DNA from 2 places in the Rothia uropygioeca genome. Region 2 is predicted to be linked to the other one. Evidence: riboswitches for the same ligand, from Rfam matches in the RefSeq annotation. Region 2 holds a riboswitch; the other holds the start of a gene.
The links. A riboswitch is a leader RNA that binds a small molecule or an ion and turns the genes downstream of it on or off. The one in region 2 is predicted to bind S-adenosylmethionine.

Region 1 (5,215 bases), on a different contig from region 2:
CTCGTTCATGGATGGTCAGCTCGCCCAGAGACTTCTGGCCGTTCTCACGTCCGTATCGGATGACCTCGGCAGTATCGATACCGTCGGTGCTGACGCGCACCACGGGATCACCCGTCGCCGCATTGACGACGTCGACGGCTCGCTCCGGCTCGTCCGGGCGCCACCATTGCCCTCGCACGTAACTCGGCAATATCTCGGTGGCCTGGGTGGTTGTAGCCTCGTATCGGGTTTGGGTGGTCACGGGTGGATTCACTCCCTGCAATAAATTAGCCGAACGTTCGGTCAGTAATTAGTGTCAGAATAGCCCACGTCACAGTCGCGTGCCACAACGCGGCCCGGCACAAAGTCATGAGGAGGTCTCATTGGAGAACCAATCAGTCAACGCACAAGGCCAGGCAACCGGAACGGAACCGGATTCAACACGGCTGGTGGGCCGCATCGACCCGGGCGAACTCGACCACAAGCTCAACATCGAATTCGAGGAGCAGACGCCGGAACGAGTAGTGGCGACCATGCCGGTCGAGGGAAACCGCCAGGGACACGGAATCCTGCACGGCGGAGCATCAATCGCCCTCGCAGAATCGACGGGCTCCTGGGCGGCCGTGTTGCACGCCGCCCAATTCGGGAAGATCGCAGTCGGAATTGAGGTCAATGCTACACACCACTCCTCGGCAACCGAAGGCACCGTGCGGGCGGTTGCGACGCCGATCAAGCTGGGGCGCTCAATGACCAGCCACGAAGTCGTGATGACGCACGTCGAGACCGGTCGGCGTCTCTGCACCGTCCGGATCAGCAACTACCTCAAGCCAGCACCGGAAGGATTCTTCGACTGAGGCACGCCCAGACGTACCGGGCGTTGCGTGCATATCGGGCCCTGAGATGATCCGATGCGCACGTTACGTCCCGATATACGGGTCGAGGCGCTACTCGTACGAGTAGAAGCCTTTCCCGGTCTTCTTGCCCAGCTCACCGCGTTCGACCATGTCTCGCATGAGTTGCGGCGGACTGAAACGCGACCCCAGCTTGGACTCCAGGTATTCGGCGATGTCGAGACGCACATCCACACCCACGATGTCGGTCAGCGCCAGGGGGCCGACCGGATGCTTGTATCCCAGGGTCATCGCATGATCGATATCCTCGGGCGAGGCCACCCCCTCCTCGACCATGCGGATCGCCTCCAGGGACAGGGCAATTCCAAGTCGCGAGGACGCGAAACCGGGGGCATCGTGCACGGTCACCGGGGTCTTGTTCAGCCCGGCCACCCACTCCTGGGTATGGCCCTGCAATTCCTCCGAAGTTTTCTTCCCGACGACGACCTCTACGAGCTTGGAAGCCGGGACCGGGTTGAAAAAGTGCAGTCCGCAGAACCGTTCGGGACGCTCCAAGGTTTCGGCCAGCCCGTCCACGGACATCGAGGATGTATTGGTCGCGAGCCACGAATTCTCGCCCACATTCGACTCTGCCCTGCGAAGGGATTCGACCTTGAGATCCCAGATCTCCGGAACGGCCTCGATCACCAGCTGGCGGTCGGCAAAGGCGGAAGCATCGGTCGCGGTCTCCAGTTTCTTGGCCCACTCGTCGGCTTCTCCGCTGATCTTGCCGCGCTCGACGGAAGCCCGGATGTCTTTCTCGATGCGAGCTCGAGCGGCTTGAGCGGCTTCGTCATCGACCTCGACGACGGTCACTGCCGCACCTGAGATCAGGAACGCATGCGCGATCCCGGCCCCCATGCGGCCACCGCCAAGTACTCCTACGCGTTCGGGAACTTGCTGCTTGTCATGCGCGCTCACTTAGCTGCGCTCCTTCCTGCGGTCCAAGAAAGACTGCATACGGTCGAATTTGGCGGGAGATTCGAACAAGACCGCCTGGGCGAGCTCGTCAACGTATGGATGCGCCTCCCGAGGCATATGGAAGACGCCTTTGGCGATCCGGACCGCGAGCGGATCTTGCTTGGCGATTCGATCGGCCAGACCGTCGGCGGCTTCGAGCAGATCCTGCGATTCGTGAATTTCGGTAATGAGGCCCGCCCTGAGGGCCTCTTCGGCACTCAGCGTGCGCCCTGCGAACAGAAGCTCCTTGGCCAGCGGTTCTCCGGCGAGTTCCTTGAGCCGCCACATGGCCCCGGCGGCTGCCACGATGCCGAGGCCGGTCTCCGGCTGGCCGACCTTGATCTCGGGTGTCCCGATGCGAAAATCTGCGGCCCAGGCGAGCTCGGCACCGCCACCCAGGGCGTAGCCGTCGAGGGCCGCGATCACGGGCATCGGAAGGCTCCCCAATCTCTCGAAGAGCCGCGAATTGATTCCACGCAGTGCATCGTCCCGGCGCCGTTCACGCAACTGGGCGATATCGGCACCGGATGCGAAGATGCCTTTTCCGTTCACCTCGGTTCCGGAGAGGATCAGGATTTTCGGTTCGGATTCCAGGTGCGCGCAGACCCGGTGCAACTCGTCGATCATGGTCGCGTCGATCGCGTTGCGAACCTCGGGCCTATTGAGGCGAACGTGGAGTCGGTCTTCGCGCTCCTGGATGTCGATCGCCGTGAATTCACCGGTCAATTCCATGGTCTATGCCCTTTCGAGGAGGAGAGCGGCGCCCTGTCCGACGCCGATGCACATGGTCGCGAGGCCCCTGGAAGCACCCTCGCGCTCCATTCGGCCCAACAGCGTGATGGTGATTCGGGAGCCGGAAGAACCGAGAGGGTGTCCCAACGCAATCGCTCCTCCATCCCTGTTCACGAGGTCCGGATCCAGGCCGAGTCTACGGATCGAGGCGAGCGACTGAGTCGCGAAGGCTTCATTGATTTCTATGGCGCCCAGGTCCTCGACGCCCCAGCCGGAACGATCCAGGACCTTCTGACTCGCCGGGACGGGCCCGATGCCCATGATTTCCGGAGGTACACCGGCCGACGCACCATCCACAATCCGGGCGCGGACCTCCAACCCGTATTTTTTCACGGCTTTCTCGCTAGCGACGATAATCGCCGAGGCACCGTCGTTGAGGGCCGAGGAGTTACCGGCCGTGACCACGGATCCGCCTTTGACGACCGGCTTCAGCTTGGCCAGAACCTCGGTAGTGGTACCCGGGCGCGGGCCCTCGTCGGTCTCGACCAGACTCACCTCGCCCTTACGACCGGTAACTTTGACGGGCACGATTTCGTCCGCGAACCTGCCCGCCCGGATCGCCGCGTTGGACTTCTCCTGGGAGCGCGCCGCGAATTCGTCTGCTTCCTCGCGCGTGATTCCGTCCACGCGAGCAACCTCCTCGGCGGTCTCCGGCATCGAATACGTTGCCTTGCCGTTGCGGGACAAAGGACCGTCCACAAATTTCGAATTCACGAACCGCCAGCCGATTGAAGTATCGAAGACCTCACCGGGCTTGGAGAAAGGTTTGGTCGGCTTTTCCATGACCCAGGGCGCGCGAGACATCGATTCAACGCCGCCGGCGACCACGATCTCCGCGGCACCAGCCTTGATCATTTGGGAGGCGATCGTGATCGCGGACATCCCCGAGGCGCATAGCCGATTCACCGTCATCCCCGGCACCGAGTCCGGGTAACCGGCCAGCAACCAGGCCAAACGGGCCACATTCCGGTTCTCCTCACCCGCCCCGTTGGCGTTGCCCAGGATGACTTCATCGACGTCGGCCGGGTCGATTCCCGCTTCCTCGACGACGGTGCTGATGCACAGTGCCGCGAGATCGTCCGGGCGAACCGAGGAGAGGGAACCGCCGTATCGACCCACCGGAGTGCGGGCTCCACCGACGAGGAAGGCTGCGGGCATTTCGGGCATAAGAACTCCTGGTGGGACAGACTTAGAATTACTGACCATTCGTTCACTAATATCGCATCCGGTGTGACATGCGTCAATTCCACTCCATTCGCATCGTGCGCCAGGGTTACGGACTTTGACGGTCCGCAGTTCATCTCCCGCAATAGTCCCTCGCGAGTTGGAGCCCTTGCAGCACACGGGATTAACTGGAGGGGAAAACCATCCAGAGCGACTGAGAGACCTGGCTCGATGACGTCGCAGCAACCCATCTCCACGGTGATCTTTCGCTCTGCCCGCAGGCGGAGAGATCCTCCGCGGACGAGCACGGTGCTAACGCCAGGATTCGATGGAGTGATTGATTGTGACCTCGGCGCACTCGACGGAACGCGCGCAGGAAGCCGGGACGAAAGCGGCTTCGGTTCGGTTCCACGGCGTCGGAAAGTCATTCCCGGGATCCAGGCGCGGCGCTGCCGGGTCCGAAGTTCTCCGTGACGTGAACTTCACCGCGGAACCGGGGGAAATCGTCGCGGTCGTCGGCCCTTCGGGCTGTGGGAAGTCGACTCTTCTGCGTGCAGCGGCCGGACTCGACGCCGCGAGCGCAGGATCCGTCACGATTGACGGAACGCCAGTGCGCAACATCGATTCCCGGTGCGCCGTGGGATTCCAGGAACCACGGCTGCTACCGTGGCGTTCCATCACGGACAACGTTGCTCTCGGATTGCCGAAGAATGCGAGCAAGAACGGCGGACGCAGACGAGTCGCCGAGCTGATCGACCTTGTGGGTCTGGGAGAGCACGCGAGCCATCGCCCCGGGGAAGTCTCCGGGGGCATGGCGCAACGCGCGTCCTTGGCCAGGGCACTGGCACGCAACCCCAGAGTTCTCCTCCTCGATGAGCCCTTCGGGGCCCTGGATGCCTTGACTCGCCTGAAAATGCAGGATCTGTTGCTGGATGTTCATGGTCAGGACCCCACAACGGTTCTCCTCATAACCCACGATGTGGACGAGGCCCTGTACCTATCCGACCGCGTCGTCGTACTCGGCCGCACGGCACCGGGAGTACCGGCGGGGATTGTCGAAAGCGTTGAGGTCGGTTTGCCGCGCCCTCGTTCCCGGGAGGACGCGCAACTAGTCCGAATGCGCGGCCACCTCTTGGGTCTGCTGGGCGTGGACACCACCGCGCATGAGGCGTTTCGGGAAGTGTGACCCGCTGCGCCAACGAGGCCCGCGCCCATGGTTTCCTCGTTCATCCCCTCCTCGACTTCCTCGCAAGGACCCCAACCTCATGATCAACTTTTCCCGCCGAGACGCGGTGCGGGCCACCGGCCTCGGAGTCGTGGCATTCGCCCTGACGGGGTGCATGTCCGGCGAAGGCGCCGGACGCGGCGTCATCAACGCGGACGCGACCAGCAGCATTACCCTCGATTACGCGACGTACAACCCGTTGTCC
Region 2 (5,215 bases):
AGAAACACGGAGCGTACGTGGAAAGAGCGACTTTGTCCCGAGCCGTCCAAGCCCATGCGGAAGACCGCGTCTTCTGGCACGGGAACCACGCGATCGTGTTCTAGGGAGGACCTCCCCAAGGAATCGGGGCGTTAGCAATCAGTCGCGGAGCACAGCGGACGCCGCCACATCGCCCAGCGCCGCCTGACCGCCCTGTACTGAAAGCGCTTCCAGCCGGTCGGCGGAATTGGTGATGACCACGATGCTCGTCGGGTCCTTGCCCGCGGCTCGGACCGCCTCAATGTCCATCGTGCCCAGTCGTTGGCCCGCCGCGACCCGGTCGTGCTTGGCCGAATGCAGCTCGAAGGGCGCGCCCTTGAGCTCGACGGTATCGATCCCCAAATGCAGCAGAACCTCGAGGCCGTCGTCGGTCCGGATGCCGAGCGCATGCTTGCTGCTCGTCGTCACGGTCACTTCTCCGGCGACGGGCGCGACGATTTCTCCCGATGTGGGGTTCTGAATGCCGAAGCCTTCACCCATCATCTTTCCGGCGAAAACAGGATCGTCGACGTGCTCGATCCGAATGATTTCTCCCGCGACGGGCGCGAGAATCTGCAAGGGATGCTCGCTTGTGGGGGCGGCATCTTGGGGTTGGGGCTGATCAGCGGACATGAGCTCATTCCTTAAGGGAGATTGCGAAGGTTCTTCAGTCCACCCTAAAACAGTCGCTCGCTCGCGATGCGCGCACCCTCCGCCAGGGACTTGAGCTTGGCTTCCGCGATTTGCGGATGAAGACGTCCACCGAGGCCGCAATCGGTGCCCGCAATGACGTTCTCCTTGCCGACGACCGAAGCGTATTGCTCGATGCGCTGGGCCACGAGTTCGGGATGTTCGACGACGTTGGTCGAGTGGGAAACCACCCCGGGGATGACCAATTTGCCCTCTGGCAAACTCACATCCTCCCAGGCTTTCCACTCGTGGGCGTGGCGGACGTTCGCGGCTTCGAAAACGTAGGCGCCGGCGTTAATAGTGAAGAGCGAGTCGATGAGGTGCTGGATCTCGATGTCGGTCGTGTGGGGCCCGTGCCACGAGCCCCAACACAGGTGGAATCGGATTTGTTCTTCAGGTATTCCCCGCAGGGCATAGTTCGCGGCCTCAATGGCGAGCTGATTGAACCGGAGATACTCCTCGATCGTCGGTTCCGGAACCAACTGGTCCCATGCTTCGGCGATCGAGGGATCGTCGAGCTGGACGATGAATCCCGCGTCCGTGATGGCCTTGTATTCCTCATGGAGAACATCCGCCCAGGCGTAGATGAACTCTTCGTCGGTCGCGTAGTGATGATTTCCGATGCGTGAGGCCGAGCCGGGGGAGAGCGAGGCGATGAACGCCTCGGATGCGCCCTGTTGAGTCACGGCATTTCGCAGGTTGTTGATGTCCGCGGCGACGGCGTCCTGGCCTTTGTAGGTCAGCGGCCCGGTCGCGATCGGGAACTCGGCATCAGGGTCGTTGCCCAGGTCCAATGACTCATAGAAGTCTGCGAACCGGTTCCAATCCCGGCGGACGGCAAAGCTGTTGTAGCGTCCGTTTCCCGGGGTCTTGAGGATTTCCCGGAACGAGGTGTCACCGACAGTTTCGAGGCCACCGGTCCGGGCGAAGGAGTAGTGCCACCACGCGCCGTAGTCCACGTCACTGGCCATCGCGTGACCGTATTCGCCGTCGTTGACGACGTCGATTCCCCACTCGACTTGTTTCCCCACGATCTCGTGGACCGAATCGGTCAGTACGCGTTGGAAATCGGGTTCGGAAATCTCACCCTTGCCGCGTTGTACGTTGGCTTGGATGAGCTCGTCCGTGCGGGGCAGCGAACCCACGTGGGTCGTGCGGATGCGGTCGGAACTGTTCAGCATGTTTCCTCCATCGGTCTTGGCGTTAGCACCGACGAGGGTCGGGCCTCGTGGGTTGCTGCGGCGTCGTCGAGCCAAGTCTCTCGGCCGCTCGGGATGGTCCTATTCCTTGGCCCACTTTTCCCGGGATGAGCCCGGGATTCCAACGCAGACGAGCCAGTCACGGCTTGTGACACGGTATTTCGTGTGTGGTGCCTGTTACGTGATTGTGACACTTGGGGTTATCGTGTCGAATGCGTCTTTTGCCGATGCAGATCACTACAGCCTGTAGTCGTGACCACAACAGGGTGGTCGTGACTGGCGAGTGACCAGTTGATGCAACACCGACGCCGCGCGCTTTTCCTCTGGCTTGCCCGCCTCGCACAGGCGAACCGTCGGCCCCGCGGTGTCACGAAATCTAGAGGAACCTATGACTCAAACGCCTCAACAGCAGGCAACGAAATATCCGGAAGAAATGGCCTATGAGCAGGAACAGGCCGGACTTCAACAAGGCTTGGGGCCTCGACAGCTCCAAATGATCGCCATCGGAGGAGCGATCGGCACCGGTCTGTTCCTCGGTGCCGGAGGACGCTTGGCCAGCGCCGGCCCGTCCTTGTTCTTGGACTACGCGCTCTGTGGACTCATCGCGTACCTGATCCTGCGTCAGCTGGGCGAGTTGGTGGTTCACCGGCCTTCGTCAGGCTCTTTCGTTTCTTATACGCGCGAGTTCTACGGTGAGAAGGCCGCCTACGTCTCCGGGTGGATGTACTGGCTCAATTGGGCAACCACGGCCATCGTGGACTCCACGGCCATTGCGATTTACGTGCACTGGTTCGGTCAGTACAGCTCGTTCATCGACGCAATACCCCAGTGGTTCGTCGCGCTCTTTGTGATCGTGGTCGTGGTGATCATGAACCTGATCTCGGTCAAAGTCTTCGGCGAGATGGAATTCTGGTTCTCGTTGATCAAGGTCGTCGCCCTTGTCATCTTCCTGGTTTTGGCGATTGTTTTCGTCATTTTCGGCACACCGACAGGCAGCCCCCGTGGACTCGGGCTGATCTCGGAGAACGGCGGGCTCTTCCCCAATGGGTTCCTCCCGGCGATGGTCATCATGCAGGGCGTCGTTTTCGCATATGCATCGATCGAGTTGGTCGGCACCACCTCCGGAGAGACCCGCAACGCCGCCAAGGTGATCCCGAAAGCCATCAACACGGTGATTCTTCGTATCGCGATCTTCTACGTCGGTGCGATTTTCTTGTTGTGCCTGCTTTTGCCCTACACGGCGTTCAGCGAAGACGAATCCCCCTTTGTCACGTTCTTCTCATCGATCAACGTGGGGGCCGCGGGACCGATTATGGAGTTGGTGGTGATCACCGCGGCGCTGTCATCGCTCAACGCCGGGTTGTACTCCACGGGGCGCATTCTGCACTCGATGTCGATGGCCGGTTCGGCACCGCAATTCGCCCAGCGTCTGACAAAGTCGGGCGTTCCTTACGGCGGGATTCTGCTGACCGCGGCCGTGGCTCTGTTGGGCGTGATCCTGAACTACTTCGTTCCGGACGCGGCTTTCGAAATCGTGCTGAATATTGCGTCTCTCGGAATCATCGCCGGTTGGGTGGCGATCACGATGGCGCACATGAAGTTCGTCTCGCTCGTCAAGAAAGGACGTTACGAGAGGCCCAGTTACAGGGCGCCCTTTGCCCCGGTGACGAACTGGGTCACCCTGGTATTCCTCGGGTGCGTCGTGGTGCTGATCGGATTCGACTATCCCGTGGGTACTTACACGTTGAGTTCGATGATCATCATCGTTCCCGCGCTGATCGTCGGATGGTTCGCGGTTCGCAAGCGCGTCCGCGAGTTGGCGGCCGAACGGGAAGGCGTGACCGGTCTTTACCCGATCGTGGCGGATCGTCCGGCCGCACAGCGTACGCATACGCGTGGGCGTCACGGGCACGGAAACACCACGATCATCCATCAACCCGAAGAGGAAGAAAAAGACGAGGACTGACGCCCTATGCGGAGCGGTCAGGACACTGGGGGAGACCCGACGCTGGTCTCAGCAGGAGTAACCTCCTACTGAGACCAGCGTCGGGTCCGTCCGCGTCTGCATCTGCCGATCGGCATGGCTCGGACCTATGCTGGGTCCATGCCCCGCATTCTTTTGGACAACGACACAGGCATCGACGATGCGATAGCCCTGGTGTACCTGGCCGCCCAGCCCGAAGTGAGTTTCGAGGCGATCTCCTGCACTCCCGGGAACGTTTCGGCCGACGACGTCGCGAGGAACAACTTGGGTCTCCTACGGTTGTGCGGGCGTGAGGAGGTGCCCGTCTTTCTGGGGGCGACTCAGCCTCTCGAGGCGGAGCTGACGACCACTCCCGAAACGCACGGGCCGCAAGGGATCGGCCACGCGCAGGTTCATTCCTCCGGGAGCATTTCTGATGGTTACGCCCCCGAAGTTTGGGCAGAATTGGCGCGAGCGAATCCGGGGGAACTGGATGCGATATGCACCGCGCCCCTGACGAATTTCGCTCTCGCGCTGCGTATCGAGCCGCGGCTTCCCGAGTTGCTCCGTTCGCTCACGATCATGGGCGGGGCATTTTTCCATCCCGGGAATACGACCCCGTTGACCGAATGGAACATTCACTCGGATCCGCACGCCGCGCACGAGGTCTTCGCGGCCTATGAGGCGTACGGGGGTCTGCCCGAAGAAAAACTTCCGTTGGTGTGCGGGTTGGAGACGACCGAACGGTATGAACTGATGCCGGAGGAAGCCGCAACCTGGGCAATCGACGCAGGCAATCCCCAAGCCCTCGATCCTCATGGGCGAGGGACCGAACTCCTCAAAGTCCTGGAGGACGCCCTTCGGTTCTACTTCGAGTTCCACGAAGAATACGGTTACGGGTACATGGCCCACGTTCATGACTTCTTCGCCTCCGCGGCCGCGATCGGGGACGCGACCTACGAGGCCGTGACGACCAACATCGACGTCGTGACGAGCGATGGCCCGGCCTACGGAGCGACGGTCGCCGACTTGCGAAATCTCTTGGGACGCAGGCCCTCAGCTCGGCTCGTGACATCGAACGATCCGGACCAAGGATTCTCGCGCCTGCGTTCGTCGATCGTGGATCTCGCTCGGCGAGTCGACAGGATCAGCTCCTAGCCCGCGGGTCCGTGTTTCGGCCTGAAGGTGACGGGAGGACCGACTCGGACTAATCTGGTAGCTCATTGGGGCCGAGGTGACATAGGCCGTTTCCATCTGACCTTCGGACGACACCTATGCCTTCATCACCTCGCATCACCGACTGCCCCTCCTTGATCAAAGCAGATTCTTCCGCGCGTTCCTCGTG

Region 1: another riboswitch for S-adenosylmethionine. It lies ahead of EWR20_RS02230 (ABC transporter ATP-binding protein); the one in region 2 lies ahead of EWR20_RS09235 (cobalamin-independent methionine synthase II family protein).

The regions. Positions count from the first base shown of each region.
Region 1 covers NZ_NOIR01000001.1:511,609-516,823, reverse strand. Annotated here, with positions in the region: gene paaZ (phenylacetic acid degradation bifunctional protein PaaZ) at 1-241, opposite strand, end outside; gene EWR20_RS02250 (PaaI family thioesterase) at 429-833, shown strand; gene EWR20_RS02245 (3-hydroxyacyl-CoA dehydrogenase family protein) at 924-1,790, opposite strand; gene EWR20_RS02240 (enoyl-CoA hydratase/isomerase family protein) at 1,791-2,561, opposite strand; gene EWR20_RS02235 (thiolase family protein) at 2,565-3,779, opposite strand; SAM riboswitch class I at 3,984-4,120, shown strand; gene EWR20_RS02230 (ABC transporter ATP-binding protein) at 4,129-4,971, shown strand; gene EWR20_RS02225 (aliphatic sulfonate ABC transporter substrate-binding protein) at 5,051-5,215, shown strand, end outside.
Region 2 covers NZ_NOIR01000003.1:253,051-258,265, forward strand. Annotated here, with positions in the region: gene purU (formyltetrahydrofolate deformylase) at 1-104, shown strand, start outside; gene EWR20_RS09230 (PTS sugar transporter subunit IIA) at 139-651, opposite strand; gene EWR20_RS09235 (cobalamin-independent methionine synthase II family protein) at 696-1,889, opposite strand; SAM riboswitch class I at 1,894-1,989, opposite strand; gene EWR20_RS09240 (amino acid permease) at 2,296-3,873, shown strand; gene EWR20_RS09245 (nucleoside hydrolase) at 4,012-5,028, shown strand; gene EWR20_RS09250 (ECF transporter S component) at 5,145-5,215, shown strand, end outside.